Regions from separate parts of the Pseudoxanthomonas sp. GW2 genome, predicted to be linked through region 3. Evidence: predicted binding sites of a transcription regulator. Region 3 holds the regulator's gene; each other region holds the start of a gene.
The links. Region 3 encodes FliA, which starts transcription of late flagellar genes. Its sites were predicted from a motif close to TAAAGTTTNNCNNNCNNNGGCCGATAA; they were not measured.

Region 1 (8,423 bases), on a different contig from region 3:
GTAGCGCTGCGGCTCGCCCACCGCCAGCACGACCACGTTGGCCTCGCGCGCGGCCGCGACCGCGGCCTCGATGCCGCCCTGCAATGGCGCCTCCAGCCCGCAGCCATCCACCACCCGCAGGCGCGCGCCGCCGTCCGGCAGCGCCGCGCGCAGGCCGGCTTCCAGGCTGACGTAACGGCTGCGGTCGCCGAACAGGGTCCAGCAGCCTTCGATGTTGTCCAGGTCGCGCGCGAACGGGCCGATGAGGGCGATGCGCGCGTCGCGGCGCAACGGCAGCAGCCCGCCCTCGTTCTTCAGCAGCACCATCGAGCGGCGCGCGGCGTCGCGCGCCAGCGCCTCGTGCGCCTCGCGCCAGGAGGCATCGGCCTCGCGCGCCGGGTCCAGCGAACGGTAGGGGTCGTCGAACAGGCCGATTGCCGCCTTCAGCGACAGCACCCGGCGCACCGCCGCGTCCAGCTTCTCCATCGGGATGCGGCCCGATTCCACCAGCGCCGGCAGGTGCGCGGCGTAGAAGCCGCTCTGCATGCTCAGGTCCATGCCGGCGGAGAACGCCAGCTCGGTGGCGTGGCGCTCGTCGGCGGCATAGCCGTGCGCGATCAGCTCCATGTCGGCGGTGTAGTCGGACACGACCACGCCGGCGAACGCCCATTCCCCGCGCAGCACTCCGGTCAGCAGCGCGTGGTTGGCGCTGGCCGGGATGCCGTTGATGTCGTTGAAGGCGGTCATCACCGCCAGCGCGCCGGCGTCGACCGCTGCCTTGAACGGCGGCAGGTGGACGTCGCGCAGGGTGCCTTCGGCGATCTCGACGAAGTTGTAGTCCAGGCCCGCGCTCACCGCACCGTAGGCCACGAAGTGCTTGGCCGTGGCCAGCAACGAATCGTGCGCGCGCAGGTCCGGGCCCTGGAAACCGCGCACGCGCGCGGCGGCGAAGCGGCGGCCCAGGTACACGTCCTCGCCGGCGCCCTCGGCGCCTCGGCCCCAGCGCTGGTCGCGGGCGATGTCCACCGCCGGCGCGTAGGTCCAGTGGATGCCGGCGGCGGTGGCCTCGATGGCGGTGGCGCGGGCGGTACGCTCGGCCAGGTCCGGCTCGAAGCTGGCGGCCTCGCCCAGCGGGATCGGGAACACGGTGCGCATGCCGTGGATCACGTCCGCGGCCAGCAGCACCGGAATACCCAGCCGGCTCTCCTCCACCGCCACGCGCTGGATCTCGCGCCCGGCCTCGGCGCCGACGCCGTTGAACAGGGTGCCGACGCGGCCGGCGCGCACCTGCTCCAGCACTTCGGTGGCATTGCGCACGTTGGTCTCGGGATTCACGTCCGGCGCGAAGGGGCGGACCATGTCGGCGAACACGCCGAGCTGGCCTGCCTTTTCCTCCAGCGTCATGCGCGGGATCAGGGATTCGACCCGCGGGTCGGCGGGAAGGGTGGTCGGCATCGGTGCGGGCAGTGCGGGGGTGCGGCGATTCTAGCGGAGCGGCCACCGCGGCCCCTTGACGCTCGCTGTCCGCGGCACGCGCCGTGCCGCGGACAAAAGAAGGGCGCGGGGCCGTGGCCCCGCGCCGCGGCGGCAACCCGTGACGGGTGCCGCAAAAAACAGCAGGCCGATCAGCGCGAGGCCTGGGCGTCGACCTTCAGGCGGCTGGTGTCGACCTTGGCCACGCCGTCGATCTCGCCGGCGATGCGCTTGGCCTCGTCGGCCTGGGCCTGGCTGCCGACGGTGCCGGTCAGGTAGACCACGCCGTCGACGGTGTCGACCTCGATCTTGGTGCCGGACACGTCGCTGTCGGCCAGCAGGCTGGACTTGACCTTGGTGGTGATCCAGGTGTCGGACACCGGCTGGCTGGAATCGGCGTCGGCGGCCTTCTTCTTCTGCGGATCGTTGTCGCCGGCCATGGCGGCACCGGAGAACAGCAGGGCGGCAAAGGTGGCGGCGAGCACGGTGGCGTTCTTGCGCATGGGTCTGGCTCCTTGGCGAATGGGCGGCCAGTCTCCGCCAGGGCAGCGTCCAGCACGGGTGAACCGCGCGCGATGGATTCGTGATTGGTTCAAGCGCCTGAACCAGTTGCGATGGCGGCCATGCGCACGTCTAATCGGCGCATTGCCGCTGGAATCTCTTCCATGAGCCCGGATGTCCTGAACGTCGCCCTGGTCGGCTACGGACTGGCTGGCCGCGTGTTCCACGCGCCGCTGGTCGCGGCCACGCCCGGATTGCGCCTGCACAGCGTGGTGTCCAGTCGCACCGCGGAGATTGCCGCCGACCATCCGCAGGCGCGGGTTTGCGCGCAGGTGGCCGAAGTGCTGGAGGACCAGGCCGTGGACCTGGTGGTGGTGGCCACGCCCAACGACAGCCACGCGCCGATCGCGCGCGCCGCACTGCAGGCGGGCAAGCATGTGGTGGTGGACAAGCCGTTCGCCCTGCACCTGGACGAGGCCCGCGCGGTGGCGGAAGCCGCACGCCAGGCCGGCAAGGTGCTGTCGGTGTTCCACAACCGGCGCTGGGACGCGGACTTCCTCACCCTGCGCGCCCTGCTCGACGCCGGCGCGCTGGGCGAGGTGGCCGAGCTGCACTCGCACTTCGACCGCTTCCGCCCGCAGGTGCCGGACCGCTGGCGCGACCGCGCCGGCCCCGGCGCCGGACTGTGGTACGACCTCGGCCCGCACCTGGCCGACCAGGCGCTGCAGCTGTTCGGCCCGCCGCTGGCGGTGACCGCCGACCTGGGCATGCAGCGCCACGGCGCCACCGCGGTGGACTACTTCCACGTACAGCTGCGCTATCCACGCCTGCGGGTGCTGCTGCATGGCGGCTCGCTGGTGCCCGGCCACGGCCTGCGCTTCGCCGTGCACGGCAGCGCCGGCAGCTGGATCAAGCACGGCCTGGATCCGCAGGAGGACGCATTGCGCGCCGGCCTGCGTCCCAGCCACGGCGGGTGGGGACGCGACCCACGCCCGGGCAGTCTGCTGCGGGTGGGCGCCGACGGCTCGGTCGCCGAGGACGCGGCCGCGCCGGCGCTGCCCGGCAACTGGCCGGCGTACTACGCCGGCGTGCGCGACGCCATCCTGCACGGCGGCCTGCCGCCGGTGACCGCCGAGAGCGCGCTGCTGGCGATGGCGCTGATCGAGGCGGCGCAACGCAGCGATGCCGGCCGCCGCGAGGTGGCCTTCGAATACTCCGGCTGAGCGCGGCTCAGCCCGGGCGGATGCCGTGCCCGCCGAAGCCCTGGCGCAACGCCGCCAGCAGCTTGTCGGCGTAGGAATCGTTCTCGCGCGAGCGCAGCCGCTCCAGCAGCGACAGGGTGATCACCGGCGCCGACACGTCCAGGTCGATCGCCTCGGCCACGGTCCAGCGCCCTTCGCCCGAATCGGACACGTAGGGGGCGATGCCCTCCAGGGTCGGGTTGCGCTCCAGCGCATCGGTCGCCAGGTCCAGCAGCCAGGAACGCACCACGCTGCCGTGCTGCCAGATCCTGGCGACCTGGGCCAGGTCCAGCGCCATCGATTCCTTGCGCTGCATGATGGCGAAGCCTTCGGCGTAGGCCTGCATCATCCCGTACTCGATGCCGTTGTGGACCATCTTGGTGAAGTGTCCCGCGCCGCTGGGCCCGACGTGGCCCCAGCCGCGGTCCGGCGCCGGCGCCAGGGTCTCCAGCACCGGCCGCAGCAGCGCCACCGCCTCGGCCTCGCCCCCGACCATCAGGCTGTAGCCTTCCTGCAGGCCCCACACGCCGCCGCTGGTGCCGCAGTCCAGGAAATGCACGCCGGCGTCGCGGCAGCGCGCGGCACGGCGCTCGCTGTCGCGGTAGTTGGAGTTGCCGCCGTCGACCACCACGTCGCCCGGCTGCAGCAGCGGCAGCAGGCGGTCAAGCGTGGAGTCGACCGGGGCGCCGGCCGGCACCATCAGCCACACCGCGCGCGGGGCCGGCAGCGCCTCGACCAGGGCCTGCAGCGATTCGACGGTTTCCAGTTCCGGCGCCGCGCCGCGGGCGGTGGCGCCGGGGTCGTAGCCGACCACCCGGTGGCCGCCACGGGCCAGGCGCAGGGCCATGTTGCCGCCCATCCTGCCAAGTCCGACCATGCCGATATCCATGGGTTCTCCTGTCGTGGGTAGGGGCGTCAAGCCTCGCACAACCGGCGCCAGCGCCCGTGGAAAGGTCCGTCCCGGGCTAAACCCCGGCCGCCGGCGGCCGCTAACGAGGCGTTCCTCCAGCCAGGTTCCGCGCCCGAGAGCCATGCGCATGTCCCTCCGAGACCGCGGAGCCGCCAGCGGCCAGTCCGCAGTGCGCTCCGTCCCCAGCGACGGCGTCGTCCCCGACGCCGGCAACGTGCTGCCCGTGTTCGCGCGCGGCATGGCCACGCTGCCGGGCGAGCTGGGCGACCTCGGCCGGCGCCTGGCCTCGGCTACCGATGCCGCCGACTGGGCCACCGCCGCGCGCGTGCTGCACCAGTTCCTGGACAAGTACCTGCGCGACTTCGCCGCCGCCCTGGATGCGCCGGCCGCGGCCGAGGCCGAGCAGCTGCGGGACCTGCTGCGGCAGGCGGTGGGCGTGGCCCTGGCCTCGCTGCTGCGGCCGCTTCCGGCCCTGGCCGACGAGTCGACCGCCCTGGCCGGCGACCTCAAGCGCTGGTCGCCCGGCGCGGACCTGTCGCCGCTGGCGACCCGGGTGCGCGAGCTGTGCCACCAGGTCGGCGTGCACGCCGGCGAGGCCGCCGAACAGCAGCGCCTGCTGCTGGAACTGTTCGATCTGCTGCTGGAAAACCTGTTCGAACTGCTGGACGACGGCAGCTGGTTGCGCGGCCAGGTCGCCGCGGTGCGCCGCCTGCTGGGCCAGGACCCGGACCTGCAGACCCTGGAAGCCACCCGCCAGGGCCTGCGCGAGCTGGCCTACCAGCAGGGCCTGCTGCGCCAGGGCATCGAACAGTCCAAGGACGCGATGCGGGTGATGATGGTGTCCTTCGTCGAGAGCCTGGACGGCATGGCCGCCCGCGCCGGCGAGTACCAGGACCGGTTGCAGGCGCACCTGGCGGCGATCCGCGAGGCGCGCACCATCGCCGACCTCGGCCACCGCCTGGAGGACGTGCTCGACGACACCCGCCGCCTGCAGGAACAGGCGCTGCGCTCGCACGAGCAGTTGCAGGCCGCGCGGGCGGACGTGGAGGCGGCCGAGGCGCGCGTGCGCGAGCTGGAAGCGCAGCTGCGCGACATCGGCGAACTGGCCAGCCGCGACCCGCTGACCGGCGCGCTCAACCGCCGCGGCCTGGAGGAGCAGTACCCGCAGCTGCTGGCGCGGGCCGAGCGCGAGGGTTGGCCGCTGGCGGTGGCGGTGCTGGACCTGGACGAGTTCCGCCGGCTCAACGGCAGCTTCGGCCATGCCGGCGGCGATGCCGCCCTGCGCCACGTGGTGCAGGTGCTGGGCGAAGGCCTGCGCAAGGACGACCTGCTGGCCCGCTACGGCGGCGAGGAATTCGTGGTCGTGCTGCCGCGCACCACCCTCGAGGAGGCCGCCGCGCTGCTGCAGCGCCTGCAGCGCACCCTGGCGGCGCGCCCGCTGCTGCACGAGGGCCGGCGCATCGAGGTACGCTTCAGCGCCGGCGTGGCCGTGCGCCAGCTGGGCGAGGACCGCGAGCACCTGCTCAACCGCGCCGACCGCGCCATGTACCGGGCCAAGCAGGACGGCCGCAACCGCGTGGTCGCGGTGCACTGACGGCTCAGCGCGGGCGTCCGGCCGGGCGCTCGTTGCCGGCGCCGGTGTACGCCGGCGGCGCGTAGAAGTTCACCGTGCGCAACGGGGTGCGGCCGGTATTGCGGATCTCGTGCTCCTCGCCGCGCTCAACCAGCAGCAGGCTGCCGGGCGCCAGCCGCTGCCGGCGCCCGGCGACGATCGCCACGCCATTGCCGGAAACCACGTAAAGCCACTGGTCGGCGCCGCGGTGGCGATTGCCCTCCCCGCCCTCGCTGGCGCCCGGCGCCAGCACCATCTGCGCCGCCTGCACCCGACGGTGTTCGAACAGCACGCGGAAACCGCGGCCGAAGCGTAGTCGCTGGTGGCGCATGGGAACTCCTGGCGAAGATCCGGCGACCTTGGCGCGGCGTGCGTGAAGCGGCCGTCACCCGCGCCGCTTCACGCGCCCTTGCGTGCGCGCCCGGCCCAATGGCACCACTTCCCCCTCGGGCCGCCCCGATGCCATTCCGGCTGGGTTTCCGCATCGCCTACCGCTTCGCCCAGTCCACCCCGATGGTGGCGATGCTCGACGTGGCCGACAGCGAGGCCCACCGCCTGCTGTCCGGGCCGACGGCATGGACTTCGCCGCAGGTGCCGCTGCACCGCTACCGCGACCGCTTCGGCAATACCTGCACCCGGCTTCTGGCGCCGGCCGGGCTGCTGGTGCTGCGCGGCGAGGCGTTGGTGCGCGACGGCAGCTTCCGCCCGGCGGTGGCGCCGGCGCCGGAGGACCTGGGGCCGTTCCTGCAGCCCAGCCGCCACTGCGAGGTGCGCCCGTTGCTGCGCCATGCCCAGGCCCGCTTCGGCGACCTGCCCTCGGACCGGGTGCGGGTGCAGGCGATCTGCGCGCACGTGGCGCGCTCGATCGACTACGTCCCGGAGACCGCCGACTGCACCCGCGGCGCGCTGCGCGCCCTGCAGGACGGCCAGGGCCTGTGCCGCGACTTCGCCCACGTGGCCATCGCCCTGTGCCGCGGCGTGGGCGTGCCGGCGCGCTACTGCACCGGCTATCCGCCGCCTGGCACCACCCCGGAACCGCGCTTTCCCGCCTGGATCGAGGCCTGGTTCGACGGCCGCTGGCATGCGTTCGATCCGCGCACCGGCGGCGCCTGCCCGGCACGGGTGCCGGTGGCGCGTGGCCGCGATGCCGCCGACGTGGCCACCAGCTGCACCTTCGGCCTGTGCGAGCCGGAAAGCGTGGAGGTCTGGGCGCTGGAAGAGGCCGCGGCCGCGGCGGCAGCGGCCGGCATCGACGTGGCCGCCCTGGCGCTGGCGTCCTGAGGCCGGCCTTCACGTTTCCTCGCCCCCGTCTTTACGCCCGGCGTGCGCAGATGGCGGTCCGGCCATGCCGCCCACGCCGCGAGGAACAGCCATGAAAACCCGTTTGCCCGCCATCCTGGCCCTGGCCGGCGTGCTCGGCTGCGGTCCTGCCCTGGCCCAGGACCAGGACGTCGACCCACCCGCCACCACGGCGCCGCAGGAGGCGCACGCCGGCCTCCCGGGGCAGGCCGATGCCCTGCCCGGCACCGACATCGATGGCGACGGCCGCCTGTCGCTGGCCGAGTTCACCGCCGGCAGCCAGCGCACCGCCGAGGACTTCGCCGCGCACGATGCCGACGGCGACGGCTACGTCACCGCGCAGGAACTGCAGGCGGCGCGCCACCACCACCTGACCCCCGGCAGCGCGCACGAACACGATGGCAAGCCGCGCCCGGCCGCCGAGCCGCAGCCCGACGCCGCGGCCAGCCCGCGCAAGTAGCCCAGGAGATCCGGATGACCCGTCCCTCTGCCCCGCCCGAAACCCACAGCACCCGCGACAAGCGCCCGGCCGCCGACCAGGACAAGCCGAACACCCCGGACCGCTACGCCAACGAAAAGGGCCGGCACAAGGGCCCGGACATGCCCGACACCGATCCGGAGCGCAACCACGCGGTGCCGGAGGACTACGAGCGCATGTCCCCGGACCGTCCGCGCCGCTGAACCGCTGCACCGATCCGCCGGAGCCCGACATGGAGACGATGGAGCTTCACCGTGGCCGCCTGATCGACCACCTGCAGCGGGTGGTGCGCGACCTGCCCGCCAGCCAGCGTTTCTACACCGCGGTGGCCGGGACGCTCGGCATTCCCCTCGGCGGCAGCGGCGAAGGCTGGTTCTGGATCGACGAGCTGTTCGTCTCGGCGATCGACAGCGAGGCCGCCGCCGGCGAGCCGACCGGACGCGTGCACCTGGCCTTCCAGGCGGCCGACCGTGGCGCGGTCGACGCCTTCCATGCCGCGGCGCTGGCGGCCGGCGGCCGCGACAACGGCGCCCCGGGGCTGCGTCCCTACCACCCGGGCTACTACGCGGCCTTCGTGCTTGATCCGGACGGCAACAACATCGAGGCCGTGCATCACGGCCCCGCCGAACGCAGCGCCGCCTCGGTCCGCGTCCGGTTCCGGGAATGAGCGACGCGGCCACCGCCGCACACGCATCAGGGAGGAGTGCAATGAAAGCGCAAACCGCATTGCCGCAGGCGCTGTACCGCACCAACCTGCAACTGCAGGCACGCCTGGCCGCACTGCTGCAGGACACCGCGCGGCAATGGCTGGATTTCTGGCAACGCCTGGTCGAGGAAGGCGTGCTGGAAAGCGATGCCGGACTGCAGGCGCTGGGCAGACACGACTGGCAGGCGCTGGCCGCGCTGCCGGCCGACGCGTTCTGGCGCCAG
Region 2 (8,423 bases), on a different contig from region 3:
GGGGGCTGTGGCATAGCGGCAGCTTATGCCAGTCCAGCCCGGCCATGGAAAGCTGCACGCCCACCGGTACGACATCGGTGTGCGCCGCGGCACGCTATAGTTCGCACCCGTTCCGGCCAGCGCCGGGTCCCTACAGTTCCCCCGCGCGAGTGCCAGCCTTGTCGAGTCCCAGCCACGTCGCCGACACCCCGGTCACCGGCCGCCACCAGCTGGTGGAATACCTGGCCGGCGGCGAACGCCCGCGCGCGGACTGGCGCATCGGCACCGAGCACGAGAAGTTCGGCTTCCGCCTGGACGACCTGCGGCCGCCGGCGTTCGACGGCGAGCGCGGGATCGAGGCGCTGCTGGCCGGGCTGGCCCGGTTCGGCTGGCAGCCGGTGCGCGAGAGCGTGGACGGGCAGCCGGAGCGGGTGATCGCGCTGGTGCGCGACGGCGCCTCGGTGACCCTGGAGCCGGCCGGGCAGCTGGAGCTGTCCGGGGCACCGCTGGAGACCATCCACCAGACCTGCGTCGAGCTGGGCACCCACCTGGACGAGGTGCGCCAGGTCGCCGACGAGCTGCAGCTGGGCTTCCTCGGCATGGGCTTCCAGCCGAAGTGGCGGCGCGAGGACATGCCGTGGATGCCCAAGGGCCGCTACCGGATCATGCGCGCCTACATGCCGAAGGTCGGCGGCCTCGGCCTGGACATGATGACCCGCACCTGCACCGTGCAGGTCAACCTGGACTTCGCCTCCGAGGCGGACATGGTGAAGAAGTTCCGGGTGTCGCTGGCGCTGCAGCCGGTGGCCACCGCGCTGTTCGCCGATTCGCCGTTCAGCGAGGGCCGGCCCAACGGCTTCCTCAGCTACCGCTCGCACATCTGGACCGACACCGACCCGGACCGCACCGGCATGCTCGACTTCGTGTTCGAGGACGGCTTCGGCTACGAGCGCTACGTCGACTACCTGCTCGACGTGCCGATGTACTTCAGCTACCGCGACGGCACCTACGTCGACGCCAGCGGGCAGAGCTTCCGCGACTTCATGCAAGGCCGCCTGCCGGCGCTGCCGGGCAAGCTGCCGACCCTGCGCGACTGGTCCGACCACATGACCACCGCCTTCCCCGAGGTGCGGCTGAAGAAGTACCTGGAGATGCGCGGCGCCGACAGCGGCCCGTGGGCGCGGCTGTGCGCGCTGCCGGCGTTCTGGGTCGGCCTGCTGTACGACGACGCGGCGCTGGACGCGGCCTGGGACCTGGTCAAGGACTTCACCGGCGAGGAGCGCCACGCCCTGCGCTACGGCGTGCCCAGGCACGCGCTGAAGCTGCCGTTCCGCGGCGCCACCGTGCGCGAGCTGGCGCTGGCGGCGCTGGAGATCTCCGCCGCCGGCCTGCGCCGGCGCGCCGCGCGCAATGCCGACGGCATCGACGAATCGCGCTTCCTCGACACCCTGATGGAAATCGCCGAGTCCGGGCTGACCCCGGCCGAGCGCAAGCTCGAACTGTTCCACGGCCCGTGGCAGGGCGACATCGACCGGGTGTTCGCCGAATTCGCCTACTGAAGGCGGGGCGGGCCGTGGAGGCCCGCGCCGCGCTTACCTGCCTGCATCTAGCGCGGGCAGGGCCAGGCCGGGCTCGTGCCGGCCCGGAAGCACGCCGGCATACGGCTGGCCGAAGCGGCCGCCGGCCACGTCGAAACGGTGCCCGATCCGCCGCTGCGGATCGGCCGGGTCCTGGTAGTCGACCGTGCACAGCTGCAGGCTGCCGTTCTGGTCGAAGTAGGAGGCGATCTCCGGGAACGCGGTATCGGCCGGGAGCAGGGCGGCGGCTTCGCGCAGGCACAGGTCCGCGCCATCGAAGCGGCCGGCCTGGCCGCGCGCCGGCGCCGGGGCCGGCAGCGGCGTGGCCGGCACGGGGGCGCGGCTGGGCAGCGTGTTGCTGCCGGCGGCGAAGGCCAGCGCCGCGGCCGCGCCGCACAGGAACGGGAGGACGGATGGTGGGCGGGGGGAATCGCTCACGGTTGCTCCATGCAGTGTGGCGGTCGGGGGAGCAACGACTATAGCGATCCGGCGAAGGTTGCTCAGGCAACCTGGCGGAACACTTTCTTGCGCATTGGCGAACGCCCGCGCGCGGGCGCGGCGGTCAAGGCGCCCACAGCTTGTGCAGGTCGCGGAAGCCCCATTCGCGGGGCGATTCGATCCCGGTGATGCGCTCGCTGCAGCCGGGCGCCGACAGGTCCACGTCGGCGAGCAGCAGGTGCGAGCGCAGCCGCGCCGAATAGAACACCCGCACCAGCGGCCGGGTGAGGTCGCCCGGCCGCTGGTCCAGCACCACCGCCAGGCGGTCGCTGGACAGCCGCACCAGGCTGCCGGCCGGATAGATGCCGAGGCTGGCGATGAAGGCCTTGAGCACGACCGGGTCGAAGTGGCCCTTCCACGAGGCCATCCGCCGCAGCGCCTCGGCCGGATCCCAGCCTTCCTTGTAGGGGCGGTTGGAGGTGATCGCGTCGTACACGTCGCACACCGCGCTCATCCGCGTCAGCAGCGGCAGCTGCGCGGCCGCCAGGCCGGCCGGGTAGCCGGTGCCGTCCATGCGCTCGTGGTGGTGCAGCACCATGTGCAGGATCCGGTCGTCGTGCTCGCCGCCCTCGCGCAGCAGGCGCGCGCCATGCTCCGGGTGGGTGCGCATGACCTCCATCTCCTCCGGCTCCAGGCGCCCGGGCTTGTTGAGGATCTCCAGCGGCACGCAGGCCTTGCCCAGGTCGTGCAGCAGGCCGCCGACGGTGGCGGCCTGGCAGGCCTGTTCGTCCAGGCCCAGCTGGCGGGCAAGCGCGGACATCAGCGCGCCGACCGCCACCGAGTGCAGGTAGGTGTAGTCGTCGGCGGTCTTGAGCCGGGCGATGCCGATCAGCGCGCCGGGATGGCGGCCGACCGAGGCGGAGATCTCCTGCGCCAGCGGCAGCACCGAGGCGGCATCGACCATGCGCCCCATGCGCACTTCCTGGAACATCGCCTCCACCGCCTCGCGGCCCTCCTGGCAGATGCGGCGCGCCCGGGTCAGTTCGGCGTCGAGGTCGACCTTCGGCGCCACCCTCGCGCCGCGCGGGCCAGGATTTTCCTCCGCGCCGGCGGTCGTCCCGGCGGCGCCGGGAGGCGGCGTGGGTTCCGCGGCGGGTTCCGCGGCCGCTTCGGCCGGGTCTTCCTCCGGCAGGCTGCGCTCCGGGTCGATGTCCACCGTCTCGATCCCGCTGCCCTGCAGGCGCTCGATGTCGCGCGCGGTGGCGAGGAACGAGGTCCGCCAGAACGGATGCTTGAGCCAGGCGCCGTTGACCCGCTGCACGTACATGCCCGGGCGGAGCTGGTGGACGGGGATGGTGCGCTGCATCGTGGACCGGCGGCTCTGGGGGGACAGGGTGCCGGGGGCCATATCGGCCGGACGTGGCCTGGCTTGAGCACCGCGGCGGCTCGCCGGCCGGCGGCCTGGCTGATACTATCCCCCAGTATCAGAGGAGGCCGGCCATGCCCCACAGTCCCGAGGAAAAGCGGCGCGTGCTGGCCCGCGTGCGCCGCATCCGCGGCCAGGCCGAGGCGCTGGAGCGCGCGCTGGAGGCCGGCGCCGACTGCGCCCCGGTGCTGCAGCAGATCGCCGCCATCCGCGGCGCGGTCAACGGGCTGATGTCCGAGGTGATGGAGGCCCATATCCGCGAGACCTTCGGCCACGCCGCCGGCTCGGACGAGCAGCGCCAGGCGCGGGTCGCGGAGATGACCGCGCTGGTGCGTTCCTACCTCAAGTGATTCCCCCTCCGCCGGAGCGCCGGCGGATCCGTTCGTCGCCGTCCCAAAGGAGTTTCCCCATGAAGTCCCGTGCCGCCGTCGCCTTCGCCGCAGGCCAGCCGCTGCAGATCGTCGAGATCGACGTCGCCCCGCCCAAGGCCGGCGAAGTGCTGGTGAAGATCACCCATACCGCGCTGTGCCATACCGACGCCTTCACCCTCTCCGGCGAGGACCCGGAAGGCGTGTTCCCGGCGGTGCTGGGCCACGAGGGCGCCGGCATCGTGGTCGAGGTGGGCGAGGGCGTGACCTCGGTCAAGCCGGGCGACCACGTCATCCCGCTGTACACCGCCGAGTGCGGGCAGTGCCTGTTCTGCAAGAGCGGCAAGACCAACCTGTGCGTGGCGGTGCGCGCCACCCAGGGCAAGGGCGTGATGCCCGACGGCACCACCCGCTTCTCCTACAACGGCCAGCCGATCTACCACTACATGGGTTGCTCGACCTTCTCCGAGTACACCGTGGTCGCCGAGGTCTCGCTGGCCAAGGTCAACCCGCAGGCCAACCCGGAACACACCTGCCTGCTGGGCTGCGGCGTGACCACCGGCATCGGCGCCGTGCACAACACCGCCAGGGTGCAGGAAGGCGATTCGGTGGCCGTGTTCGGCCTCGGCGCGATCGGCCTCGCGGTGATCCAGGGCGCCCGGCAGGCCAAGGCCGGCCGCATCATCGCCATCGACACCAACCCGGCCAAGTTCGAACTGGCGCGGCAGATGGGCGCCACCGAGTGCGTCAACCCGAAGGACCACGACAAGCCCATCCAGCAGGTGATCGTGGAGATGACCGGCTGGGGCGTGGACCACAGCTTCGAGTGCATCGGCAACGTCGAGGTGATGCGCGCGGCGCTGGAATGCGCGCACCGCGGCTGGGGCCAGAGCGTGATCATCGGCGTGGCCGGCGCGGGCAAGGAGATCAGCACCCGTCCGTTCCAGCTGGTGACCGGCCGCAAGTGGATGGGCACCGCCTTCGGTGGCGTGAAGGGCCGCAGCCAGCTGCCGGGCATGGTCGAGGACGCGATGGCCGGCAAGATCGAGCTGGCGCCCTTCATCACCCACACCCTGCCGCTGGAGCGGATCAACGAGGCCTTCGACCTGATGCACGAGGGCAAGTCGATCCGCACCGTCATCCACTATTGAGCGATGCAGCCGGCGGGCGCCAATGCCATGGCCACCGGCGCGAGGATCGCGCTGGTGGCCGGTGCCAGCGGTCTGGTCGGGCGCGCGCTGCTCGCGCGCCTGTGCGCCGATCCGCAGGTGGCCGCGGTGCACGCCCTGGTCCGCCGCCCGCTGCAACTGCGGCACCCGAAGCTCCAGCTGCACGTGGTCGACTTCGCGCGCCTGCCGCCGTTGCCGGCAGCCGGCGAGGCCTACCTGGCACTGGGCACCACCATTGCCGTGGCCGGCACGCGCGAGGCGTTCCGGGCGGTGGACTTCGACGCCAGCCTGGCGGTGGCGCGCGCGGCGCTGGAGGCCGGCGTGCGCCGCATCGGGCTGGTCAGCGCGATGGGCGCCAATCCCCGGTCGCCGGTGTTCTACAACCGCACCAAGGGCGAACTGGAGCAGGCGCTGGCCGCGTTGCCGCTGGATGCACTGGTGGTCGCGCGGCCGGCGCTGCTGCTGGGCGACCGCGCCCGCCTGGGCCAGCCGCATCGCCGCGGCGAGCACCTGGCCGCGCGCCTGGACCGCTGGTTGCGTCCGCTGCTGCCGGGGCAGCTGCGTGCCATCACCGCCGAAGACGTCGCTGCCGCGCTGGCCGCCGAAGTGCCGCGCGCAAGCGGCCACACCATCCTCGGATCGGCGCGCATGCAGGGCGCATCCGCCGCGCCGCACCGGAACGCATAAGGAGAGGTAACCATGGAACGCATCGAACACCGCGCCTGCTTCGGAGGCTGGCAGGACGTCTACCGCCACGCGTCGTCCGTGCTCGGCTGCACGATGAGCTTCGCCATCTACCTGCCGCCGCAGGCGGCCGAACGCCGGGTGCCGGTGCTGTACTGGCTGTCCGGCCTGACCTGCACCGAGCAGAACTTCATCACCAAGGCCGGCGCGCAGCGCTACGCGGCCGAGCACGGGATCGCCATCGTCTGCCCGGACACCAGCCCGCGCGGCGAGGACGTGGCCGATGCCGAAGGCTACGACCTGGGCAAGGGCGCCGGCTTCTACCTCAACGCCACCCGCGAGCCCTGGGCGCGCCACTACCGCATGCACGACTACGTGGTGCACGAGCTGCCGGCGTTGGTCGAGGCGCAGTTCCCGGTGACCGGCGAACGCGCCATCAGCGGCCATTCGATGGGCGGCCACGGCGCCTTGGTCTGCGCGCTGCGCAATCCCGGGCGTTACCGCAGCGTCTCGGCGTTCTCGCCGATCGTCGCGCCCAGCCAGGTGCCGTGGGGCGAGAAGGCGTTCGGCGCCTACCTGGGCGCGGACCACGCGGCCTGGAAGCAGTGGGACGCCTGCGAGCTGCTGGGCGGCGCCGCGGAGAAGCTGCCGCTGCTGGTGGACCAGGGCGCGGACGACGAGTTCCTCGAGCTCCAGCTGCGCCCGCAGCTGCTGCAGGCCGCGGCCGCGGCGGCAGGGCATCCGCTGACCTTGCGCATGCATCCGGGCTACGACCACAGCTACTACTTCATCGCCAGCTTCATCGGCGAGCACCTGGCGCACCATGCCGCGGCCCTGCGCGGCCAGGCCGGGGTGCCGCGCGGCTGAGCGCGCCGGCGCCGCAGCATGACCCCCGCGGCGGCCGTGTGGCATGGTTGCGCCACATGGACGCCGACCAGGGGGGAGACGCATGCGGGGCAGGAGTCATTACGGGTATGCACTGGCGGTGGCGCTGCTGGCCACGGCCGCCGGCGCGGCCGCGGCCGAGGGCGGCGCCGCGCCGCAGCGCACGGTGGCCGGCGCGCAGGAATTCCTGCGCCAGGTGCTGCCGGGCAACCGCTATCTGTCGACGATGATGAGCGAGGTCCTGGCCAAGGCCCGCCGCGACGGCCTGCGCGCCGAGTTCGAGCCGCTGCCGCCGATCGTCGACGCCGACCCGGTGGCGCACTGCCGCTCCTACCTGATCGGCGAGATCGCCAACACCTGGCTGACCGTGCGCGACCCGGCCACCGGCGAGGCGACCGAGGCCGGCTTCGCGGCGATGGCCGGCGACGACCACGTCGGCAGCCCGGATGGCCTGCACTTCGGCTCGATCCGCGCCCTGCGCCAGGACGGCTCGCGCGTGTACCTGCGCTTTGCCGGCGAGCAGCACGACGCGGTGCTTCACCTGGAAGGCAGTGAGATGGCTTCGCGGGTGCACGCGGCGCTGGACTTCCTGCGCCGCGAGTGCGATCCGGCCGCGGCCACGGGCTTCTGAGCGTCACTCCCGCAGCGCGAAGTCGGTGCGCGCGAAGCGCCCGGCTTCGATGCTGTCGCCGGCGTGCTCCAGCTCCAGCGGCGTGGCGAACATCGGCCCGGCCCAAACGCAGGTGTGGAACTCGCCGTTCTCGCCGCACGGATCCACTCCCGCCGGCAGTTCCTCGAGCAGGGCCGCATCGAAGGCGCGGCCGCGGAAGCGCGCGTCCAGTTGCTGCGTATCCACGCAGCACACCCGCGCGCGCAGGCCGGCGTCGAGCATGCGCCGCGCCAGCAACGCGGTGTCGAAGCGGAACAGCGGGGTGAGCAGCTCCCAGTCCAGGCTTTCCAGCTGCTGCCGGCGCCAGGCGCGGATGTCCTCCAGGAACAGGTCGCCGAAGGCCATGGTGCGCAGCCCGGGCCAGCGCCGCGCGGCCGCGTCCAGCGCGCCGGCCATGGCCGCGCCGTAGGCCGCGTTCTCGCAGGCCGGCGGCAGTTCCACCTCCAGCAGCGGCAGGCCGGCGGCCGCGGCCTGCGCGCGCAGTACCTCCACCCGTACTCCCTGCATCGAAGCGCGGCCAGCGCTGACGGTCGACAGCAGGCCGACCACCTGGTGGGTGGCCGACTGCCGCAGCATGTGCAGGGTCCAGGCCGCGTCCTTGCCGCCGCTCCAGGCCAGCAGGACCGGGATGCGTGCCGCCATCGCCGTGGCAGGCTCAGCGCACGTCGCGCAGTTCCCAGCGCGAACCGGCCAGCAGGCGCAGGCGGTGGCGCAGGATCTCGCCGGGCAGGGAGGTGGTGGCGGTGAGGTAGACCGACATGTCCTCGCGCCGGCCTTCGACCGTGGCCTGCGGATCGGTCGCGCCCAGCGCCGGGTCCACCTCGTCCGGTTCCGGCTGCATCTGCCGCCAGCGCTCGAACAGCGCCGGCGAGCGCAGCGCATCCTGCAGCTGTTCGGCGAAGGCTTCGTAGCCGTTGGCGGTGAACGACAGCGACGGCTCGCTGCCGCGCGCGGCGGCCGGCTCGGGCAGGCGGATCACGTAACGGACGGGCATCGGCGGCTCCTGCGGGCGGGAGCGGACAATCTAGCAGCGCCGGCGCGAAGCGGCCGTGGCCGCCGGCTCAGCCGAAGCTGGCGTCGGTGGAGGCGTAGGCCACCGCCACCGCGCCCTTGCCCACGTTCACCATGCCGGTCAGGCTCATCATGCTCTCGAACACCTCCACGCCGTGGTCCAGGCAGGTGTCGAGCAGGCGGGCGTAGCCGGGCAGGCCGTGCAGCTCGGCCAGG
Region 3 (3,820 bases):
CGCCATGATCGAGCGCGAGATGCACCGCCTGACCGACGAGCGCCTGCGCGGCTCGCCGGTGCGGCTGGCGGCGATGGAACTGATGGAGGACTACGGCTTCGACGCCGGGATCACCCGCGACATCGTCCTGGAACTGCCGGCCGACACCCCGATGCACCGCGGCCGCGGCCTGATGCTGGGCCTGATCTCGCGGCGCCTGCCGGTGTGCCCGGTGGACCCGCTGGAGGCCGGCGGCGTGATCGCCCTGGTCGGCCCCACCGGCGCCGGCAAGACCACCACCATCGCCAAGCTGGCCGCCCGCTTCGTGGCCGAGCACGGCCCGCGCGACATCGCCCTGGTCACCACCGACACCTCCCGCATCGGCGGTCGCGAGCAGCTGTACGGCTACGGCCGCCAGCTGGGCATCGCGGTGCACGAGGCCGACAGCGACGCGGCCCTGATCCAGCTGCTGCAGCGCCTGCAGGACTACCGCCTGGTGCTGGTGGACACCGCCGGCCTCGGCCAGCGCGACCGCGCCCTGGCCAACCAGCTCAACTGGCTGCGCGCCGCACGCAACGTCAGCACCCTGCTGGTGCTGCCGGCCAACTCCCACTTCGCCGACCTGGACGAGGTCGTGCGCCGCTTCGGCCCGGCCCGCCCGCAGGGCGTGGTCCTGACCAAGGTCGACGAGACCGGGCGCCTGGGCAGCGCGTTGTCGGTGGTCGTGGACCACCAGCTGCCGCTGACCTGGGTGACCGACGGCCAGCGGGTCCCGGAGGACCTGCACCGGGCCAATGCCGCCAGCCTGGTGCTTCGCCTTGAAGATCTGCGCCGGGCTGCCGATAAGCCGAACATCCCGGAGGCCGACCATGCCGTCGCCTGAGTCCCGCCCCGCAACCCCGAGCCCCTTCCGCCCGACGATGAACCACGCACCGCTCGCCCCCGTCCGCAGCATCGCCATCACCGGCGGCAAGGGTGGCGTGGGCAAGACCAACCTGTCGGTCAACCTGGCCGCCTCGCTGGCGGCGCTGGGCAAGCGCACCCTGCTGCTGGACGCCGACCTGGGCCTGGCCAACGTCGACGTGCTGCTGGGCCTGTCCCCGCAGCACACCCTGGCCGACCTGGTCGCCGGCCGCTGCGAGCTGGAGGACGTGATCCTGGAAGGCCCCAACGGCATGCTGGTGGTGCCGGCCGCCTCCGGGCGCCGGCACATGGCCGAGCTGCAGCCAGCCCAGCACGTGGGACTTGTCAATGTTTTCAATGACCTGCAGCGTGATCTTGACATTCTGGTTGTAGACACCGCCGCCGGCATCACCGACAGCGTGCTGACCTTCTGCCAGGCCGCCCAGGACGCGGTGGTGGTGGTCTGCGACGAGCCGGCCTCGATCACCGACGCCTACGCCCTGATCAAGGTCCTGTCCCGCGAGCGCGGCGTGGACCGGGTCCAGGTGGTGGCCAACATGGTGCGCAGCCCGGCCGAGGGCCGCGGCCTGTACGACAAGCTGTCGCGGGTATGCGAGCGCTTCCTCGGTGACGTCTCTCTGAACTTCCTCGGCGCGGTGCCGCAGTGCGACTGGCTGCGCATGGCGGTGCAGCGCCAGCAGGCCGTCGCCACCGCCTACCCGGCCAGCCCCTCGGCCCGCGCCATCGCCGAGATCGCCCGCCGCGCGGCGCGCTGGCAGGCGCCGACCGCCCCGCGCGGCAACATCGAGTTCTTCGTCGACCGGATGATCCGGCAAGGCGCGGTCGCATGAATGCCGTGGCCGAATACCGCGCCGTGCGCGGCAGCAACGACGACGCCATCACCCGGCATGCCGACCTGGTGCGGCGCATCGCCCACCACCTGGCGGCGCGCCTGCCGGCCAGCGTCGAGGTCGACGACCTGATCCAGGCCGGCATGATCGGCCTGATCGAGGCCAGCCGCAGCTACGACCCCGACCAGGGCGCCTCGTTCGAGACCTACGCCTCGATCCGCATCCGCGGCGCGATGATCGACGAGATCCGGCGCGGCGACTGGGTGCCGCGCTCGGTGCACCGCCGCGCCCGCGACGCCGCCGCCGCGGTGCGCGAGATCGAGCAGGCCACCGGCCGCGCCGCCGCGCCGCAGGAAGTGGCGGCCAAGCTGGACATGCCACTGCCGGAGTACCTGCGCCTGCTGGAGGACGCCTCTCGCGGCCAGGTGCTGAGCCTGGACTCCCACGTGGAAGACCACGGCGACGTGCAGGTCAACAGCAACAGCCCCACCCCGCAGCAGCTGCTGGAGCGCAGCGATTTCGGCCGCGAGCTGGCGGCGGCCATCTCCAACCTGCCCGAGCGCGAACAGCTGGTGCTGTCGCTGTACTACGAGCAGGAGCTGAACCTGAAGGAGATCGGCGCGGTGCTCGGGGTCAGCGAGTCCCGGGTGTGCCAGATCCACGGCCAGGCCGTGCTGCGCCTGCGCGGCCGCCTGTCCCAGTACGAATCACGTGATGCCGGTCTGGACGACGACTGAGCACGCAACGCCAAACGGAGCACGAAGTGAACAAGAACATGCGGATCCTGATCGTGGACGACTTCTCGACGATGCGACGCATCGTCAAGAACCTGCTCAACGATCTGGGCTACAGCAACACCGCCGAGGCCGACGACGGCCACACCGCGCTGGCGGCCCTGCGCGCGCAGCCGTTCGACTTCGTCATCACCGACTGGAACATGCCGGGCATGACCGGCATCGAGCTGCTGCGCAGCATCCGCGCCGACCCCAAGCTCAAGACCCTGCCGGTGCTGATGGTCACCGCCGAGGCCAAGCGCGAGCAGATCCTGGAGGCCGCGCAGAACGGCGTGAACGGCTACATCATCAAGCCGTTCACCGCGCAGACCCTCGAGGAGAAGCTCAACAAGATCTTCGAACGGCTGGCGGCGACGGCATGAGCACCACCGCATCCCCCGAGCGTGCGGCGCTGGTCCAGCGCCTGCACGACGCCCTGGAAGCCCTGGACCGCGGCGACGAAAGCGCACTGCGCGCCGAGATCGACGCCCTGGCCGCCGCCCGCACCCGTCCGCTCGTGCAGGGCCTCGGCCGGCTGGCGCGCGAACTGAGCCAGGCCCTGGGCGAACTGCCGGAGGTCCCCGGCGCCGACGACCATGGCGTGGAGGGGGTCGAACTGGACGACGCCTGCGCGCGCCTGGACCACGTCATCGGCATGACCGAGCAGGCCACCCACCGCACCCTGGACCTGGCCGACGAATGCCGCGCCCTGGTCGAGGGCCTGCGCGCCGAAGGCGTGACCGACGGCCAGGACCAGGTGCTGGACCGCATCCGCCGCAACCTCACCGAGATCGCCCTGACCCAGAGCTACCAGGACCTGACCGGGCAGATCATCCGCCGCGTCGCCGGGATCGTGCGCCGCGTCCACGAAGGCTTCGGCGAACTGGGCCTGCCGCCGCGCGCCGAGCCGCGCGAGCCCGCGCTGGCGGGCCCCGCGGTGGCCGGGCTGGACACCCATGCAGTCAGCCAGAACGACGCCGACGCCCTGCTGTCGGAACTGGGGCTGTAAGCCATGAGCGGTGTGACGCCCGAAATCGCCGCGGACTTCATCGTCGAGGCCCAGGAGATCCTGGACCGGCTCGGCGAGCAGCTGGTGGAGCTGGAGCGCGCGCCCCAGGACAGCGAGCAGCTCAATGCGGTGTTCCGCGGCTTCCACACCCTCAAGGGCGGTGCCGGCTTCCTCGGCATCCAGCCGATGGTCGAGCTGTGCCACGCCGCCGAGGAAACCCTGGGCGCCGCCCGCTCCGGCACCGCCGAACTGGACCCGCTGCACTTCGACGCCGCCCAGCGCTCGCTGGACTGGTTGCAGGCCAT
Region 4 (8,423 bases), on a different contig from region 3:
GTTCCGCTTCGAGGGCGGCACCACCCTGGACGAGATCGTGCGCGCGGTGAACGAGGTTGGCGCCGCGCCGGGCGACCTGATCGCCATCCTCGAGGCCCTGAAGCAGGCCGGCGCGCTGCGCGCGGAGCTGGAAGTGATCTGATGCGCATCGACGCCCGCCCGCTGGAACTGGCGCCCCAGTCCGCTCCCGACGCCGCGCGGGTGGAACACGCCGCGCGCCAGCTCGAAGGCCAGTTCGCGCGGATGCTGGTCAAGAGCATGCGCGACGCCAGCTTCGGCGACTCGTTGTTCCCCAACGAGAACCAGGTCTTCCGTGACATGTACGACCAGCAGCTGGCGCAGGCGCTGACTTCCGGCAAGGGCCTGGGGCTGGCGCCGATGATCGCGCGCCAGCTGGCGCGCCAGAGCGGCATCGACGCCACCGGCGGCAAGGCGCTGGATACCCGCATCGACGTCCGTCCCGGCCCGACCCGTGCCGCCGCCGCGGCCCAGGCCTACGCCAGTGCCGCCGGGACGATCGACGTTCTCTCCCCCGGCGCCGATCGGGCCCTGGACCTGATCGCCGGCCGCGAGGGCGGCGATGCCGGCGAAGGCTCGCCGCTGGACGCGCTGGTCCGCCGCCTGATGGCCGGCCCGGAGGGCGCCGCGGCCACCACCGGCATGCTCCCGCCGGGCGCCGCGGCCCGGGCGGCGGCGGAGTTCGCGCCGCGCAGCCCCGAGCACTTCGTCGCCAGCATCTGGGACCAGGCCCAGGCCGCGGCCCGGGAACTGGGCGTGGACGCGCGCGCCCTGGTGGCCCAGGCCGCGCTGGAAACCGGCTGGGGCCGGCGCCAGATCCAGCGCGATGGCGGCGGCAGCGCCAACAACCTGTTCGGCATCAAGGCCAACGGCTGGAGCGGCGAGCGCGCCACCACCCGCACCCACGAATACGCCGGCGGCGTGCGCCGCACCGAGACCGCGCAGTTCCGTGCCTACGCCTCCCCGGCCGAGAGCTTCGCCGACTACGTGCGCTTGCTGAAGAACAACCCGCGCTACCAGAAGGCGCTGCAGGCCGGCGGCGACGTCCGCCGCTTCGCCCAGGCGCTGCAGAACGCCGGCTATGCCACCGATCCGGGTTACGCGGCCAAGATCACCGCCATCGCCAATGGCCCGACCGTCAACCGCGCCATGCAGGCGATCGCCGGCGTGGCCGCGCGCGCGGCCGGCGGCGCGCTGGCCGCGGCCGACGTGGCCGGCTTCACCAGGAGATAAGCGATGTCCGTCCTGTCCACCGGCACCGGCGCCCTGCTCGCGTTCCAGCGGGCGCTTTCGACGGTCAGCCACAACGTCGCCAACGTCAACACCGAGGGCTATACCCGGCAGCGCGTCGACTTCGCCACGCGCACGCCGATCGACTACGGCTACGGCTACGTCGGCAGCGGCACCAAGGTCGCCGACATCCGGCGCATGGCCGACGAGCTGGCGACCTCTCGCCTGCTCGACAGCGGTGGTGAACTGGCGCGCCTGCAGCAGCTTTCCGCCCTGACTTCGCGCCTGGACGCGCTGTTTTCCGACAGCGCCACCAACCTCGCCGGCGCCTGGTCCAACTTCTTCGACTCGGTCAGCGCGCTGTCCTCCAACGCCGCCGCCACCGCCGAGCGCCAGAACGTGCTGGCCGAGGCCAACGCCCTGGCCACCCGCTTCCGCCAGCTCGACGGCCACATCGCCTCGCTGGATTCGGAGATCAACAACAGCCTGCTGGCCGGCGCCAGCGAGATCAGCCGCCTGGCCGCGGAGATCGCCCGCATCAACGGCGAGGTCGGCTCGGACGCCAGCAAGGCCGCGCCCGACCTGCTGGATCGCCGCGACCAGCTGGTGGCCGAACTGGTCGGCTACACCGGCGGTACCGCGGTCATGCAGGACGGCGGCGCGATCAACGTGTTCACCGCCGGTGGCCAGCCCCTGGTGGTGGGCGTGCAGGCCTCGAAGCTGACCACCGTGGCCGATCCCTACCGTCCCGAGCGCCTGCAGCTGGCGCTGGACGGCGGCGGTTCTCGGACCGTGCTGGACCAGCGCGTGCTGGGCGGCCGGATGGGCGGCCTGCTGGAGTTCCGCAACACCGTGCTGGACCCGGCAGCCGCCGAGCTGGGCCGGATCGCGGTGGCGATGGCGACCACCTTCAACCAGGGCCACGCCGCGGGCATGGACCTGTACGGCAACCTGGGCGGCGCCTTCTTCGACGTGCCGGCGCCGCAGGTCAACGCGCACGCCGGCAACGGCGGCGGCGCCACCCTCCAGGCCCAGGTCGCCGACGTGTCCGCGCTCGACGGCCAGAACCTGGTGCTGCGCCTGGGCGATACCGGCTGGATCGCGATGCGCGCCGACACCGGCGAGGCCTTGCCGATGACCGGCAGCGGCACCGCGGCTGACCCGTTCGTGGTCGCCGGCATCTCGCTGCAGGTTTCCGGCACCGCCGCGATCGGCGACCGCTTCCTGGTGCAGCCGACCGCGCGCGCGCCGGGTGGCCTCTCGGTGGCGATCTCCGATCCGTCGCGCATTGCCGCCGCCACGCCGGTGCGTGGCAACGCCGCGCTGTCCAACGTGGGCAGCGGTGCGCTGTCGGGCCTGCGCGTGGAGGACGCCTCCGATCCCGCCCTGCTGCAGGACGCGGTCATCGAGTTCCTCGACGCCGGGCAGTACACCATCGACGGCGCCGGCCCGTTCGCCTTCACCCCGGGCCAGCGCATCAGCGCCAACGGCTGGAGCGTGGTGCTCGACGGCATCCCGGCGGCCGGCGACCAGTTCACCATCTCGCGCGCGGCACCCGGCAGCGGCGACAACGGCAATGCCACCCGCCTGGCCAACCTGGACGACGCGCGCGTGGTCAGCGGCGGCACCATCAGCCTCAACGGCGCGGTCGGCGGCCTCACCACCATGGTCGGCTCGGCCGCGCGCCAGGCCGAGTACGCGGCCGACGCGCAGCAGGTGATCCACGACGACGCCAGGGCCGCGCGCGACGCGGTGGCCGGCGTCAACCTCGACGAGGAGGCGGCCAACATGCTGCGCCTGCAGCAGGCCTACCAGGCCGCCGCGCAGATCATCTCCACCGCCGACAACCTGTTCCAGTCCATCCTGAGCGCCGTCCGCCGATGAATTCGCGCATCTCCACCAGCCTGATGTACGACCTGTCGCTGGCCACCATGCTGGCGCGGCAGAAGAAGCTCTCGCAGCTGCAGCAGCAGGTCGCGACCGGGCAGAAAAACATCACCGCCAAGGACGACCCGGTCGGCGTGGGCGCCGCCGTGGGCCTGGACCGCTCGCTGGCCGAACTGGAGCGGTTCGGGCTCAACGCCAACACCGTGAACCACCGCCTGGGCCTGCAGGAGAACGTCCTCGCGCTGATCGGCGACGACATGATCCGCATCAACGAGCTGGCGGTTCAGGCCAACACCGACACGCTTTCGGACGATGACCGCAAGTCCATCGCCGCCGAGCTGCGCGCGATCCGCGACAACCTGATCAGCCTGGCCAACAGCGACGATGGCACCGGCCGCTACCTGTTCGGCGGCGCGGCCGACGACGTCGCGCCGTTCACCCGCGTCGCCGGCGGCGTGGCCTACAACGGCGACCAGACCCAGCGCCAGGTCGAGATCGCGCCCGGCACCTTCGTGCAGGACACGCTGCCGGGCAGCGAGGTGTTCATGCGCATCCGCACTGGCGACGGCGTGCTGGACGCGGGCATGGCCGCCTCCAACACCGGCACCGGCGTGCTGGAGAGCTTCAGCCGCAGCAGCGCCGGCGGCTGGAACGGCGAGAGCTACACGATCCGTTTCACCGGCGACGACGGCTACGAGGTGTTCGACGCCAATGGCAACGCGGTCGCCGCGGGGACCTGGACGACGAAGACGGACATCGAGTTCGGTGGCCTGCGCGTTTCGATCAGCGGGCAGCCCGCGGACGGCGACGAACTGCAGATCGGTCCGTCCGGGACGCGCGATGTGTTCGCCACGGTGCAGCAGCTGGTGGATGCGCTGGAAGCGCCGGTGGTGACCGGGGCGGACCGCGCGGCCCGCCGCAACGCATTGCAGTCCTCGATGCGCGACATCGCGCGCGCCGCGGAGGCGATGATCGACGTGCGGGCTTCCGGCGGCGCGCAAATGGCGCTGATCGAGGACTCGGCCGCGCTGCGCGAGGCAAACGCGGTGACGCTCAAGATCACCCTCTCGGGCATGCGCGACCTGGACTACGCCGACGCGATCACCCGCTTCCAGCTGGAGAGCACCGCCTTGCAAACCGCACAGACCGTGTTCACCCGCATGCAGGGGCTATCGCTGTTCAACCTGCTGCGCTGAGCGCGCGCGGGCCTCCTGCCCTGGAAACGGAACGGCGCGGGCAACCGCGCCGTTTTTCTTTTTCGCTCCTCCCCCTAAAGCCGGGGAAGCCGCTGCCGTTAATCGATACCGTAGCCGGACGCGCCCGGAAAGAAGCCCTTTGGGGCCATGCAAGTTCATGGCGCATAAGAAAAAAATCCCGGCGCGGCGCTAAAGCTTCGAACCCTGCCGCCGTTAATGAATACAGCAGCGGCACCGGTCAGATTGATGACCCCCCTGCGGAGGTCCGGCCAAGGCTTACGCAGTCCTGTCCGCCGGGATGAATCGCTTAGAGGAGACTCAAAATGGCACAAGTCATCAACACCAACGTGATGTCGCTCAACGCGCAGCGCAACCTGAGCACCAGCAGCGCGAGCATGGCGACGACCATCCAGCGCCTGTCCTCGGGCCTGCGCATCAACAGCGCCAAGGACGACGCGGCCGGCCTGGCGATCAGCCAGCGCTTCACCACCCAGATCCGCGGCCTGGAAGTCGCTGCCCGCAATGCCAATGACGGCATCTCGCTGGCGCAGACCGCCGAAGGCGCGCTGACCGAGATCGGCAACAACCTGCAGCGCATCCGCGAGCTGGCCGTGCAGTCGGCCAACGCCACCAACTCCGATACGGATCGTGCGGCGCTGAATTCTGAAGTAAAGCAGCTTCTGTCGGAAATCGATCGCGTTGCAAAGCATTCGGATTTCAACGGCACCAAGCTGCTGGACGGCAGCTTCTCCGGCCAACTGTTCCAGGTCGGCGCTAACTCCGGCCAAGCAATTGCGATCGATAAGGTAGTGGACGCGAGGATCAAGTCGCTGGGCGGCTCAAGCTTTGCCAGTGGCACTCAGGATCTGAGCGAAATCGACGCAAGCGCCAACGACGTGAAGGTCACTGGGACCGTTGGTGAAGCTGAGATTGAGGTCGTGATCAAAAAGGGCACCGATACCAAAGAAGCGGCGAAGCAAATTGCAAGTGCAATGAATGCGAAGATCGGCGAGTCGGGCATCTTCGCGAGCGTCGCCGAGGACGGGAGCCTGAGCCTCACTTCAGTCAAGGACGGTGTGACGCTAGATGCCGATTCCGTGAAGCTGAGCGCTGCGGCTCCCGACGAAGATGCGGAGACTGGCTGGGGCACCGCGACGCCCCTCGACCCCTTCGTGCCGGCCGACGCGGCGGACATCGAAACCGTCCACGCTGAAAACATCAAGATCGATACCGTTCTTGGCGCCCAACAGGCCCTGTCGATCGTCGACAATGCCCTGCAGGCGATCAACAGCACCCGTGCCGACCTCGGCGCCATCCAGAATCGCTTCACCTCGGTGGTGGCGAACCTGAATACCAGCGCGGAGAACCTTTCGGCTTCCCGCAGCCGCATCCAGGACACCGACTACGCCAAGGAGACCGCGGAACTGACCCGCAACCAGATCCTGCAGCAGGCCGGCACGGCCATGCTGGCCCAGGCCAAGTCGGTCCCGCAGAGCGTGCTGAGCCTGCTCCAGTAAGGCCCGCCGGACCCGACCGGAAAGGCCCCTCTCACGAGGGGCCTTTTTTGCATCCGCTCCTGTCGGCACGGAGCTTGCATCGACCCGGCGCTAAAGCGCGTTCCGGGGCAGCCGATAACCCCAGGTACGCCACCGACATCCGCACGGAGCAACCATGGCATCGATTTCCACCGGAGGATCAGGGCTCGACATCGCGTCCCTGGTTTCGCAGCTGGTGACGGCGACCCGTCTGCCCACGGAAAAACGCATCACCGCGGCAAGCACGACAGCCAGCGCAAAGCTCTCGGCGGTAGGACAGGTCAAGAGCGCGCTCAGCGCCCTGCAAGGCGCGCTGCAGAAGGTGGTCGGGAGCGCCGGCACCGCGGCCTTCAAGGCCGCCGTCCCGACCGACGCCGGCTTCACGGCCACTGCCAGCGACAAGGCGGTTCCGGGAAGCTACAGCGTCGAAGTCGTGCGCCTGGCAACCGCCCAGAAGCTTGCCTCCGCCGGGTATGAGCCCGGGGCGACGGTGGGTGCCGGCACCCTGGAGATCGACTTCGGCGGCGAAGCGCCGCTGCGGGTGGATGTGGAGGAAACCCACACCCTCAGCGACATCGCAGCGGCGGTGAACCGCGCGGCCGGCGGGAAGAACGTGGTCGCAAGCGTGGTGAAGGCGGACGACGGCGAGCATCTGGTCTTCAGTGCCACCAATACCGGCAGCGCCGGCGCGCTGACCATCAGTGCCACGAACGACGACGGCAGCCTGCTCGCGCTGACCAGCTCCGAGGGCGGCGGACTGCACGAGAAGACGCCCGCGCAGGATGCACTGGTACGGGTAGACGGCTTCGAGCGCGTATCCAGCAGCAATACGGTCGAGGGCCTGGTCCCGGGCGTGACCTTGAACCTGGCCTCGGCTTCCGAGGGCAAGCAGCACACCCTGTCGGTCAACAGCGACACCGGCGCCATCAAGACGGCACTGGCGGGTTACGTCAGTGCCTACAACAGCACGATGTCCACGCTGAAGAGCACCAGCTCCTACGATGCCAATACCCGCAGCGCATCGCCGCTCACCGGCGACGCCCTGGTCAGAAACCTGCAATCCCAGCTGCGTGGCCAGTTCAGCGGGAACATGCTGGAGCTCAAGGCGCTTGGAATCACGGTTTCCAAGGAGGGCACCATGAGCTTCAGCGCTGACGCCTTCGACAAGGCGCATGCCGCGGACCCGGCGGCGCTGGAGCGCCTGTTCGGGAAGGAGTCGGCCTATGCCACGCCCATGCAGGATTTCCTCAAGGTCCACCTGGACACCGCCGGAGGAACGCTGGTCGCGCGGACCGAAGGCCTGAACAAGCAGCTCAAGCAGCTGGAAGAGCAGCTGGACACGCTGGACGTGCGGATGGAACGCCTGGCCACCCTGTACACATCCCAGTTCACTGCCATGGAAACCATGATCATGCAGCTCCAGGGCAGTGCCAGCTCTCTCAACGACCTGCTGTCCAGCGGCAAGTCGGGTTAAAGCGGCGACGCCATCCGGTCGATAAGGACTGCAGGCCCTGCCCCGACTCCCCCGCTGGAGGAGATGCAAGGCTGCAATACCGAGGAACAAATCATGTACGCCTCCAAACACAGCTTCGCCGACCAGTACCGCCGGACCGAGATCTCCGCCCGCGTGGCCGAGGCCGATCCGCACCAGCTGATCGCGCTGCTGTTCGAAGGTGCGAGCCAGCGCATCCGTCGCGCGCAGGCCTGTCTGGAGCAGGGCGATGTCGCCCGCAAGGGCAAGGCGATCGGCGAGGCCTGCGCGATCATCGGCCACCTCAACGGTTCGCTCGACCACGAGGCCGGTGGCCAGCTGGCGGCCAACCTGTCGTCGCTGTACGACTACATCGTGCGCCGCCTGACCGAGGCCAACCTGCACAACGACCGCTCCGCCCTGGCCGAATCGCTGGACCTGCTGGGCGAGGTCGAGTCGGCCTGGAATTCCATCCCGCGCGCGCAGCGTTCCGCGGTGGCCTCATGAGCCCGGCCGCGCGGCTGGCCGGGCTGCACCGGGCCATGGACGAGATCGGCGCCGCGCTCGGGCGCGGCGAGATCGAGGCCATGCCGCCGATGCTGGACGCCTACGATCGCGCGATCCGCGAGTTCTGCGCGCTTCCCGGCGCGTCGGCGATGCGCGAGGGGATCCTGGACCTGCAGCAGCGCCAGCAGGCGGTCATCACCGCGATGCGCGCCCGCCAGGACGAGCTGCTCGGGCTGATGCGGCGCGAGCGCCAGGCCAACCGCGCCGTGCACGCCTACGCCGGGACCTGACGATGCCCGCCAGCCTCGCCGCCCTGCTCCACGACCTCACCTCGTTGCGCCAGGCCTTGGACAGGGGCGACTACGGCGCCGCCGACGCGGTCCTGGCCGGGCACGAGACACGGCTGCGCGAACTCATCGAATCGCTGGGCCCGCAGGCGCCGTTGCAGACGCTGCGCGGCCTGCTCCAGCTCCAGCACCTGATGCTGTCCGACGACGGCCCCCTGACCGGAGGCAGCGCATGAACGCTTCCTGGCCCGCCCATGCCCAGGCCGCCGAACACGGCCTGTTCGGCGACGTG

Region 1: the regulator FliA is predicted to act here: its motif matches at 4,161-4,187, upstream of B351_RS0101075 (GGDEF domain-containing protein).
Region 2: the regulator FliA is predicted to act here: its motif matches at 3,401-3,427, upstream of B351_RS0110590 (HD-GYP domain-containing protein).
Region 4: the regulator FliA is predicted to act here: its motif matches at 4,522-4,548, upstream of B351_RS0109995 (flagellin).

The regions. Positions count from the first base shown of each region.
Region 1 is NZ_ALIP01000015.1:445-8,867, reverse strand. Features, by position in the region: gene B351_RS0101095 (glycoside hydrolase family 3 N-terminal domain-containing protein) at 1-1,383, opposite strand, end outside; gene B351_RS0101090 (BON domain-containing protein) at 1,605-1,955, opposite strand; gene B351_RS0101085 (oxidoreductase) at 2,118-3,176, shown strand; gene gnd (phosphogluconate dehydrogenase (NAD(+)-dependent, decarboxylating)) at 3,184-4,083, opposite strand; gene B351_RS0101075 (GGDEF domain-containing protein) at 4,274-5,698, shown strand; gene B351_RS0101070 (cupin domain-containing protein) at 5,703-6,047, opposite strand; gene B351_RS0101065 (transglutaminase family protein) at 6,176-6,997, shown strand; gene B351_RS15975 (hypothetical protein) at 7,089-7,475, shown strand; gene B351_RS0101055 (hypothetical protein) at 7,490-7,696, shown strand; gene B351_RS0101050 (VOC family protein) at 7,726-8,160, shown strand; gene B351_RS0101045 (hypothetical protein) at 8,202-8,423, shown strand, end outside.
Region 2 is NZ_ALIP01000124.1:10,982-19,404, forward strand. Features, by position in the region: gene B351_RS0110575 (VIT family protein) at 1-14, opposite strand, end outside; gene B351_RS0110580 (glutamate--cysteine ligase) at 159-1,538, shown strand; gene B351_RS0110585 (hypothetical protein) at 1,572-1,994, opposite strand; gene B351_RS0110590 (HD-GYP domain-containing protein) at 2,119-3,360, opposite strand; gene frmR (formaldehyde-responsive transcriptional repressor FrmR) at 3,495-3,770, shown strand; gene B351_RS0110600 (S-(hydroxymethyl)glutathione dehydrogenase/class III alcohol dehydrogenase) at 3,830-4,939, shown strand; gene B351_RS0110605 (NAD(P)H-binding protein) at 4,943-5,644, shown strand; gene fghA (S-formylglutathione hydrolase) at 5,657-6,508, shown strand; gene B351_RS0110615 (hypothetical protein) at 6,591-7,157, shown strand; gene B351_RS0110620 (hypothetical protein) at 7,161-7,838, opposite strand; gene B351_RS0110625 (hypothetical protein) at 7,852-8,190, opposite strand; gene B351_RS0110630 (DegV family protein) at 8,258-8,423, opposite strand, start outside.
Region 3 is NZ_ALIP01000067.1:53-3,872, reverse strand. Features, by position in the region: partial or broken gene flhF (flagellar biosynthesis protein FlhF) at 1-862, shown strand, start outside; gene B351_RS0104735 (P-loop NTPase) at 900-1,733, shown strand; gene B351_RS0104730 (RNA polymerase sigma factor FliA) at 1,730-2,470, shown strand; gene cheY (chemotaxis response regulator CheY) at 2,497-2,889, shown strand; gene B351_RS0104720 (protein phosphatase CheZ) at 2,886-3,515, shown strand; partial or broken gene B351_RS16230 (Hpt domain-containing protein) at 3,519-3,820, shown strand, end outside.
Region 4 is NZ_ALIP01000120.1:10,442-18,864, reverse strand. Features, by position in the region: gene B351_RS0110015 (flagellar basal body P-ring protein FlgI) at 1-142, shown strand, start outside; gene flgJ (flagellar assembly peptidoglycan hydrolase FlgJ) at 142-1,251, shown strand; gene flgK (flagellar hook-associated protein FlgK) at 1,255-3,132, shown strand; gene flgL (flagellar hook-associated protein FlgL) at 3,129-4,331, shown strand; gene B351_RS0109995 (flagellin) at 4,655-5,848, shown strand; gene fliD (flagellar filament capping protein FliD) at 6,003-7,340, shown strand; gene fliS (flagellar export chaperone FliS) at 7,434-7,844, shown strand; gene B351_RS0109980 (hypothetical protein) at 7,841-8,134, shown strand; gene B351_RS0109975 (hypothetical protein) at 8,137-8,367, shown strand; gene B351_RS0109970 (PilZ domain-containing protein) at 8,364-8,423, shown strand, end outside.